DNA from 3 places in the Labrys sp. ALF-8 genome. Region 1 is predicted to be linked to each of the others. Evidence: predicted binding sites of a transcription regulator. Region 1 holds the regulator's gene; each other region holds the start of a gene.
What was found. Region 1 encodes PhoB, which activates phosphate uptake and scavenging genes when phosphate is short. Its sites were predicted from a motif close to TGTCATNNANCTGTCAT; they were not measured.
Positions count from the first base shown of each region.

Region 1 (3,277 bases):
CGAATTGAAGCGCGAGTTCACCATCGTGATCGTGACGCACAATATGCAGCAGGCGGCACGCAGCGCCGACACCACGGCCTTCTTCTACCTCGGCGACCTCATCGAGGTTGGACCGACGAACAAGATCTTCACCAACCCGAATGACACCCGCACGCAGGATTACATCACCGGCCGTTTCGGCTGATCCGCAAGCAGGTATTCAGGCCGCCGCACAGGCGGCGGCGACAAGGAATTTGGAGAGCGGCATGTCCGATCACATCGTTACCTCCTTCGATCAGGAATTGCGCGAACTGCGCAACATGATCGCCGAAATGGGCGGCCTGGCCGAGAAGAGTGTCGCAGACAGCGTCGAGGCGCTGCTCAAGCGGGACTCTCAGCGCGCCAAGTCGGTCATCGAACTCGACAACACCATCGACCGGCTTCAGCGCCAGGTCGAGGAGAGGGCCATCCTGATCATCGCCAAGCGCCAGCCGCTGGCGCTCGACCTGCGCGAGATCGTCTCGGCCTTGCGCGTGGCCAACGACCTCGAGCGTATCGGTGACCTTGGCAAGAACGTCGCCAAGCGCGTCATCGCCATCCAGGGACACGTGCAGTCCAACCAGCTCTTCGGTGGCTTCGACCACATGGCCGATCTCGTGCTCGAGCAGCTCAAGCAGGTGCTCGATGCCTTTGCCCAGCGCAATGTCGAGGAGGCGCTCGCAGTCTGGAATTCGGACGGCGAGATCGATGCCATGTACACCTCGCTGTTCCGCGAACTCCTGACCTACATGATGGAGGATCCGCGCAACATCGGCTTCTGCACCCACCTGCTCTTCTGCGCCAAGAATATCGAGCGCATCGGAGACCACGCCACCAACATCGCCGAGACGGTGCACTATCTGGTGACCGGGGAGTCGCCCGCCGGCGAACGACCGAAGGCGGATACCAGCACCTCCCTTGTCGACCTCCCCGTGCCGGCTAAGTAACAGAGGGATCGGCCATGCCTCCCAAGGTTCTGATCGTCGAGGACGAAGAAGCCCTCACGCTCCTGCTGCGCTACAACCTCGAAGCCGAAGGCTATGAGGTCGACAGCGTGTCGCGGGGCGACGATGCCGAGATCCGCCTGCGCGAAAGCGTTCCCGATCTCGTGCTGCTGGACTGGATGCTGCCTGGCCTGTCAGGCATCGAGCTTTGCCGCCGCATCCGCATGCGGCCGGAGACCGAGAGGCTGCCGGTGATCATGCTGACGGCGCGTGGAGAGGAGACGGAGCGGGTGCGTGGCCTCGCCACCGGCGCGGACGACTATGTGGTCAAGCCCTTCTCCGTGCCCGAGCTTTCCGCGCGCGTGCGGGCCCTGCTGCGCCGCGCCAAGCCCGAGCATGTCTCCTCCCTGCTCAAGGCCGGCGACATCTCGCTCGACCGCGAGACCAAGCGGGTCCATCGCGGCAATCGCGAAATCCGCCTCGGACCGACGGAATTCCGCCTGCTGGAGTTCCTGATGCAGGCGCCTGGCCGGGTCTTTGCCCGCGAGCAACTGCTCGACAGCGTCTGGGGCCGCGACGTCTATATCGACGAGCGCACCGTGGACGTGCATGTTGGCCGCTTGCGCAAGGCCATGAACCGTACCCGGGAAATCGATCCCATCCGCACCGTTCGCGGTGCCGGCTACTCCTTTGACGAGACCTTCTCCAAGCAGGGCTGAGCCGGCGCGCGCGAATATCGCGATATCTGCCCGGAGACTCTATGCCGAGAAGGGCGCACCCCAGGGGTTGCGCCCTTCTCGTTGCCGTACGGTTTCGGAGGGAGATCTTCCCGGGGACGGTCAGCAAGCCTCTTCCATGGGGCAGCCCAGCGCGGCGGCATGTCGCCGTCGCCCGAAGATCACGAAGCTCGTTGCCGCCAGCGCCCATACCCCCAGCGCGCCATAAAGCATCACCAGACCGAACCCATGCATGAGCGCAGCGTGCACGGCCGCGTCCGTCGGTACGGCAGATGACAGTCCCGGCATGCCCTGCCGGAGCGAGTCGAGATTTCCGGCGGCAATGGTCTCTGCCAGCAGGCGCAGTTGCGTGCCCTCGATCACTCCAGGCAGGGCGTCCGCCAGAGAAGAGGCGACACCCGCCACCAGGATCACGCCCATCAGGGCGATATTGATGGCCAGGGTGATCAGCCTGGCGCTGACATCGATGCCGGACGCCATGCCCGTGCGATGCATGGAAACGGAGCCCGTCGTGGTGTTGGTCACCGGCGTGTTTGTAAGGCCGAGTCCGCTGCCGGCGACAATGCAGCCCGGGAGCATCGTCAGCCAGTTGGCATGATCGAGAGCGGTGCCAAGCATCATCAGGATGAAGCCCAGCCCGATCACGAAAAGCCCCCCTGGAATGACCACGCGGGCCTGGTAGCGCAGCATGAGACGCTCGGCCAGCGGCGGTACGAAGAGGGTCGGCAGCGTATAGGCCAGCAGGGCCGCTCCGGCGGCCACGGTGTCGTATCCCAATCCTGCCTGGAAATAGATCGGCAGGTAGATGATGAAAGGCCAGAAGCTGAAGTTCATGCCGATGGAGCCCATGATCGCGCCGGAGAAGTTCCTGATCCTGAAGACGGAAAAATCGAACATCGGGCGTGCGCTCATCCGCTCGACCAGGATGAAGAGCAGGAAGCTTATCGCTGCCGCAGCCAGGATGAGGAGGGCGGCGAGGCTGGTGAAGCCGAGGTCAGGCCCCTGCGTGATGAAGTAGGCCAGGCCGAACACGGCCACCGACAAGGTGACGATGCCGAGGATGTCGAGCCTCTCGGCCTGGGGATCGCGTGATTCCCGGACGCCCACTAGGGCCAGGGCCAGAGTGAGGACGGTCAGCGGCACATGCACCAGGAACACCCACTGCCAGGTCGCCAATGCTACGATCACCGCGCCGATGATGGGACCGAAGCCCAATCCTATACCCAGTACGATCCCCCACATCGCGAAGGCCATGCTGCGCTCACGTCCGGCCTGAAACTGATGCGAAAGGATGGCCGTGAGGCAGATCAGCATGGCGCCGCCGCCCATTCCCTGCAGGAACCGGCTGGCGATCAAGAGGGGCGCGCTAGGTGCAAGGCCGCAGATCAGCGAGGCGACGCCGAACAGGATGAGGCTGAGGATGAACACCAGCCGCCGGCCATAACGGTCGGCCAGCGTTCCAGTCGCCATCAGCACGGTCGTGCAGGCGATTGTATAGGCATTCATGATCCACTGCATGCCCTTGAAGTCGCCATGCAGCACCTTCTCGAGAACGGGAAGGATCACCGGCACGCTGGA
Region 1 is NZ_AP048537.1:3,210,133-3,213,409, reverse strand. Features, by position in the region: gene pstB (phosphate ABC transporter ATP-binding protein PstB) at 1-184, shown strand, start outside; gene phoU (phosphate signaling complex protein PhoU) at 246-965, shown strand; gene phoB (phosphate regulon transcriptional regulator PhoB) at 980-1,681, shown strand; gene AC6H34_RS14790 (MFS transporter) at 1,802-3,277, opposite strand, start outside.

Region 2 (3,277 bases), 1.0 Mb from region 1:
CACATCACCCGCAAGGCGGAATGGCCCGGCTGGACCCCGCCGGCACAGATGCGCAGGCGCCGGCCCGACCTGCCCGCCTATATGGCCGGCGGCATCCAGAATCCGCTCGGTGCCCGGGCCATGTATCTGGGTTCGACCCTCTACCGCATTCATGGTTCCAACGAGCCGCAGACCATCGGCCAGGCCGTGTCCTCCGGCTGCATCCGGATGACCAACGACGATGTCAGCGACCTTTATGGCCGTGTGAAGGTCGGCACGCGGGTGGTGATCATCCGCGGCTGATCGGGAAGCCGGCGGGCACTGGCCCGCCGGCTCGCCTCGTTCCCCCGACGCGCCCTATTCGGCCGTCCAGCCGCCGTCGACGGAGAGCGTCGTTCCGGTGATCTGCTTGGCCGCGTCGGTGCAGAGGAACACCGCCACCCCGGCGATCTCATCGACGGTGACGAACTCCTTCGTCGGCTGGGCGGCGAGCAGCACGTCGTTCTTGACCTGCTCCTCGGTCATGTTGCGCGCCTTCATGGTGTCGGGGATCTGCTTCTCCACCAGCGGCGTCCAGACATAGCCGGGCGCGATGGCGTTGCAGGTGACACCGTCGCGCGCCGCTTCCAGCGCGACCGTCTTGGTGAGACCGGTGACACCATGCTTGGCCGCGACATAGGCCGACTTGAAGGGCGAGGCGACGAGGGCGTGCGCCGAGGAAGTGGAGATGATGCGTCCCCATTTGCGCTGCTTCATTCCCGGCAGCACCGCCTTGATCGCGTAGAAGGACGCAATCAGGTTGATACGGATGATGGCTTCCCACTTGTCGTCCGGAAACTCCTCGATGGGCGAGACGAACTGGATGCCGGCATTGTTGACGAGCACGTCGAGGCTGCCGAAGGCGGCTTCCGCATCCTTGACCATGGCGGTGACCTCCTCGCCATTCATCATGTTGGCGCCCGAATAGCGGCACTTCACCCCGAAATCGGCCTCGATGGCAGCGCGCTCCTTCTCGATGGCATCCGCATCGCCGAAGCCGTTGATGGTGATGTTGGCGCCCTCGGCCGCAAAGGCACGGGCGATGGCGAGGCCGATGCCGCTGGTCGAGCCGGTCACCAGGGCATTCTTGGACGTCAGAACAGCCATTTGAAATCTCTTGGAGGTGAAAAGGGGAGGCAGGCGCACATGCACCAGCCCGGAGGCTGGCATGCCGAGATGTCGCCCTTATTACACCTGCGGAACCGCGAGGCTCGGACATGGGCCTGTCATGCTGCCGTGCAACATAATGAACGCTTGCCCGTCCATTCCCCTTTTCCGATCCCGAAGGATATCCCGTGGAACAAGCCGAAGTTCTGAAGCGCGCTTATGCGATGCCGCTCACCAATCCGTCTTATCCGCCCGGTCCCTACCGTTTTTTCAATCGCGAATACGTCATCATCACCTACCGCACCACGCGCGAGGCTTTGGAAAAGGTGGTTCCCGCGCCGCTCGAGATCGATGAGCCGCTGGTCAAGTACGAGTTCATCCGCATGCCCGACTCCACGGGCTTCGGTGACTATACCGAAACCGGACAGGTCATCCCCGTGCGCTTCAACGGCGAACATGGGGCCTATGTCCACTCCATGTATCTCGACGACGATGCACCCATCGCCGGCGGCCGCGAGCTCTGGGGTTTTCCCAAGAAGCTCGCCAAGCCCAGGATCGTGCATGAAGGCGAGGTCGTGGTCGGCACGTTGCATTACGGCAGCGTTCTGTGCGCCACCGGCACCATGGGCTACAAGCACAAGGAGGCGGATCACGAGGCCATCAAGGCCTCGCTCGAGGCGCCGAACTACCTGATCAAGATCATCCCCCACGTCGACGGCTCTCTGCGCATCTGCGAACTGGTGCGCTACCACCTCATCGACGTCCACCTGAAGGAAGCCTGGACGGCGCCCGCCGCCCTCGACCTGCATCCGCATGTCATGGCCGATGTCGCCAAGCTGCCCGTGGTGGAAGTCGTCTCGGCCGTGCATTTCACCGCCGACCTCACCCTCGGCCTCGGCGAAGTCGTGCACGACTATCTCGCCGACCAGACGGCGCGTGAACCCATCGCCAAAACCCTGCTCGATCCCATCGTTTCGCAAGGGTGAGTTTACGTGCCGGTCTTCGGACCAGCGCCCGGGATGCCCGTGCCGGTGCGACCACCGGCACGCCAAAGCATCCCTATGTAACCTCTTGCGTATATTCCCGAAGGACCGCTTCCGTGCTCGAACGCAACAGAGACAAGGCCGCACGCGCCACCATCGAAGAAATCTCGGCCCAGTATGACCGTATCGCCCTGGTCTTCCAGGGAGGCGGCGCGCTGGGCGCCTATCAGGCCGGCGTCTACGAGGCCCTCGCCAATGCCGGCTGCGAGCCGAACTGGCTGTCGGGCGTCTCCATCGGCGCGATCAACGCCTCGATCATCGCCGGCAACGAGCCGCGCCACAGGCTGCAGCGCCTGGAGCAGTTCTGGCAGACGATCTCGGGCCGCAAGATCTGGGCCTATACGCCGGAAGGCGACATCTTCCGCGATATCCGCAACCGCACCTCGTCATGGATAACCATGACGCAGGGCCAGCCGGGCTTCTTCAAGCCCCGCTTCCCCAACCCCTGGTTCGAGCAGTCCGGCGCGGACGGCGCGACGAGTTTCTACGACACCGAGGAGCTGCGCCACACGCTCGAAGAACTGATCGACTTCGACATCCTCAACGACGGCAAGAAGCGTCTCAGCGTCGGAGCGGTCAACGTGCGCACCGGCAACTTCGTCTATTTCGACACCGATCACGTGCAGATCGGGCCGGAGCACATCATGGCGAGCGGTGCCCTGCCGCCGGCCTTTCCCGCCGTCCGCATCGAGGGCGAATATTACTGGGATGGCGGCATCGTCTCGAACACGCCGCTCCAATACCTGCTCGACCAGGAGGAAGAGCGCAGTTCGCTGGTGTTCCAGGTCGACCTCTTCAGCGCGCGGGGTGTCCTCCCCCGCAGCATGCCGGACGTGCTGTCACGCCACAAGGACATCATGTATTCGAGCCGCACGCGCCAGAACACCGACAATTTCAAGCGCATCCACGGCATCAAGACGCATCTGATCGATGCTCTCAAGCGAATCCCCAGGGAGATGCTGACCCGGGACGAGCAGGCGCTGATCGACACCCATGTGAAGCCGGGTGCCGTCAACATCGTGCACCTCATCTACCAGCACAAGAACTACGAAGGCCATGCCAAGGACTACGAATTCTCGGGCACCTCGATGCGCGAGCATTGGAGCATG
Region 2 is NZ_AP048537.1:4,210,774-4,214,050, reverse strand. Features, by position in the region: gene AC6H34_RS19295 (L,D-transpeptidase) at 1-282, shown strand, start outside; gene AC6H34_RS19290 (3-hydroxybutyrate dehydrogenase) at 337-1,125, opposite strand; gene AC6H34_RS19285 (acetoacetate decarboxylase) at 1,314-2,111, shown strand; gene AC6H34_RS19280 (patatin-like phospholipase family protein) at 2,225-3,277, shown strand, end outside.
Region 2: a site for PhoB is predicted at 1,195-1,211, ahead of AC6H34_RS19285 (acetoacetate decarboxylase). Genes of this name have one in related genera too.

Region 3 (3,277 bases), 1.7 Mb from region 1:
CCGTGCGCGAGGGCGGACAGGCCTTGATCATGCTGCCCGAGATCGCTCTCACCAATCAGTTCCTCGACCGTTTCGCCCAGCGTTTCGGCGTACGGCCGGCGGAATGGCATTCGGGCATCGCGGCCAACAAGCGCGCGCGCCTCTGGCACGGCATCGCCAAGGGTGAGGTGGCGGTGGTGGCGGGCGCGCGCTCCGCCCTCTTCCTGCCCTTCGCGGACCTCAGGCTCATCATCGTCGATGAAGAGCACGACAGCGCCTACAAGCAGGAGGACGGCCCGCGCTACAACGCGCGCGACATGGCGGTGGTGCGTGCCCGCCTCGTCGATGCACCGGTCGTGCTCGCCTCCGCCACCCCGTCTATCGAGAGCCGCGTCAATGCCGATCGGGGCCGCTACGGCCACATCACCCTGCCGGAGCGCTTCGGCGGACGCACGCTGCCCAAGATATCGGCGATCGACATGCGCACGGGAGGCCCCGAGCGCGGCAGGTTCATTGCGCCCGGCCTCGCCACCGCAGTGAAGGAAACGCTGGAGGCCGGCGAGCAGGCACTGCTCTTCCTCAACCGGCGCGGCTATGCCCCCCTCACGCTCTGCCGCAAATGCGGCCACCGCTTCCAATGCCCGAACTGCACGGCCTGGCTGGTGGAGCATCGCTTCCGCAAGAGCCTCGTCTGCCACCATTGCGGCCACACGGCGCCCGTGCCGCGCGCCTGCCCGAGTTGCGAGGGCGAGGACACGCTCACGCCCTGCGGACCGGGTGTCGAGCGCATTGCCGAGGAGGTCGCCGGCCTCTTCCCCGAAGCGCACACGGTAATCCTCTCCTCGGACATCCATGGCAGCACGGAGCGGCTGAAGCAGGAACTCGAAAGCGTGGCGAGAGGCGAGGCGAACCTCGTGATCGGCACCCAGCTCGTCGCCAAGGGGCACAATTTCCCGCACCTGACGCTGGTAGGCGTGGTCGACGCCGATCTGGGCCTCGGCACCGGCGACCCACGCGCGGCGGAGCGCACCTTCCAGCTTCTCGGCCAGGTCACCGGCCGTGCAGGGCGTGGCGAAAGGCCAGGCCGGGCCCTGCTGCAGAGCTACGATCCCGGCCACCCCGTGATGCAGGCGCTCATCTCCGGCGACAAGGAGAGCTTCTATGCACGCGAAATCGCGATCCGTGCCAAGGCGGGCCTGCCGCCCTATAGCCGCATGGCGGCGCTGACCATCTCGGACGAGGATAAGAGCAAGGCGGAAGGTTTCGCGCGGTCGCTGGTCAAGGCAGCTCCCTTCGATGCCGCCCTTCGCGTGCTCGGCCCGGCGGAAGCGCCCATCGCCGTGATCCGCGGCCGCCATAGAATGCGCATCATCCTGCAGGCGCCCCGGGAATTCGCGTTGCAGGACTACATCCGCGCCTGGCTGGCGGGGGGCCCGAAGGCGACGGGACAGCTGGCGATAGAAGTAGACATCGATCCGATGAGCTTTGCCTAGCCAAGCACGTCCCTCCGAACGCTCGCCCTGCCCAACGCATTGAAACCAGCGGTCGTTTTAGGGGTCCTGAAGATTCAATCCGACCGAGGGCGCGCGAGCTTGATGGAGGGGCGCCGGGTTGAACCGGAACGGAACACTGTCATATCTCTGTCGCCGGCCCTCACTACCCCTACGCCTCCCCACAATCGGAGGTTGCAATGCCGTCCCTGAAGTCTCTCCTCGCCGCCACTCTGTTCGTCTTGCCGCTGGCGCCTGCGCTTGCCGACTCCGGCAACGTTCTCGCCTTCAAGCAGCCCGACAAGGCGCCGGATGAACTCAACATCGTCGTCGAGATCCCGGCCGGCAGCATGGTCAAATACGAGACCGACACCGATACGGGCCACATCATCGTTGACCGCTTCATCGCCATGCCGATGGCCTATCCCGCCAATTACGGCTCGATCACCCGCACCAAGGCCGCCGATGGCGATCCGCTCGACGTCCTCGTCTACACCCGTGCGCCGATTGCGCCCGGCGCCGTCATGCGCGTGCGCCCGATCGGCGTCCTGAAGATGATCGACGGCGGCGATGTCGACGACAAGATCGTGGCCGTGCCGGTCGCCAAGCTCGACCCGACCTATGATAACGTCAAGGCCATCACAGACCTGCCGAAGATCGAGCAGGAGCGCCTCTCCGCCTTCTTCCGCGTCTACAAGCAGATCCCTGCGGGAAGCAAGGTCGTCGAGGTCACCGGCTTCGACAGCGCCGACGCCGCCAGGGAACGTGTGAAGGCCGCCCTGGATGCTTATGGAAAGTGAGCGGGCACAGGCATGCTCCTCCCCTCTCCCGGCGCGGGAGGGGGTCTTCTTTTCCGCAACGTAAGGTTCCTTGAGCGCCGGGGGTTCCCCCCGATCCGCAAAAACGGTATGAGCATGCGCAAATCGCAGTCATCGCAGCGAGCCGCCATGTCCAATCCAGTCGCCGAAACCCGTGAGATCCTCGAGGCGCTCGGTGTTCCCGCCAGCCGCTTCACCGGAGGCGGCCGCATCGTCCGCACCCCCCTGACGGGCGAGGTGATCGGGCAGGTTCACGACGACACGCCGGAGTCCACCACCGCCGCCATCGGCAAGGCGCAGGCCGCCTTCGAGGCCTGGCGCGCCGTACCGGGACCGCAGCGCGGCGAGTTGGTGCGCCTGCTCGGCGAGGAGCTGCGCGCCGCCAAGACCGAACTGGGCCGTCTGGTCAGCCTGGAAGTCGGAAAGATCGTCTCCGAGGGTCTCGGCGAAGTGCAGGAGATGATCGACATCTGCGACTTCGCCACCGGCCTGTCGCGCCAGCTCTATGGCCTCACCATCGCCACCGAGCGCGGCGACCATCGCATGATGGAACAGTGGCATCCGGCCGGCGTGGTCGGCGTGATCTCCGCCTTCAACTTTCCCGTCGCGGTGTGGAGCTGGAACGCCGCGCTCGCTTTCGTCTGCGGCGACAGCGTCGTCTGGAAGCCCTCCGAGAAGACGCCTCTTACGGCCCTCGCGGTGGAGGCGATCTTCCACAAGGCCGCGAGGCGCTTCGGCGGCGTGCCGGATGGGTTGCTGACGCTGGTTCTGGGTGCCCGCGAGGTCGGCGCCGTGCTGGTCGACGATTCGCGCGTGCCCGTGGTCTCCGCCACCGGCTCCACAGCCATGGGTCGCATCGTCGGCGAGCGCGTGGCACGGCGCTTCGGCCGATCGATCCTGGAACTCGGCGGCAACAACGCCTCCATCGTCACGCCCTCGGCCGACCTCGATCTGGCGCTACGGGCCATCGCCTTCGCCGCCATGGGCACC
Region 3 is NZ_AP048537.1:1,483,297-1,486,573, forward strand. Features, by position in the region: gene AC6H34_RS06760 (primosomal protein N') at 1-1,472, shown strand, start outside; gene AC6H34_RS06765 (inorganic diphosphatase) at 1,670-2,269, shown strand; gene amaB (L-piperidine-6-carboxylate dehydrogenase) at 2,384-3,277, shown strand, end outside.
Region 3: a site for PhoB is predicted at 1,610-1,626, ahead of AC6H34_RS06765 (inorganic diphosphatase). Genes of this name have one in related genera too.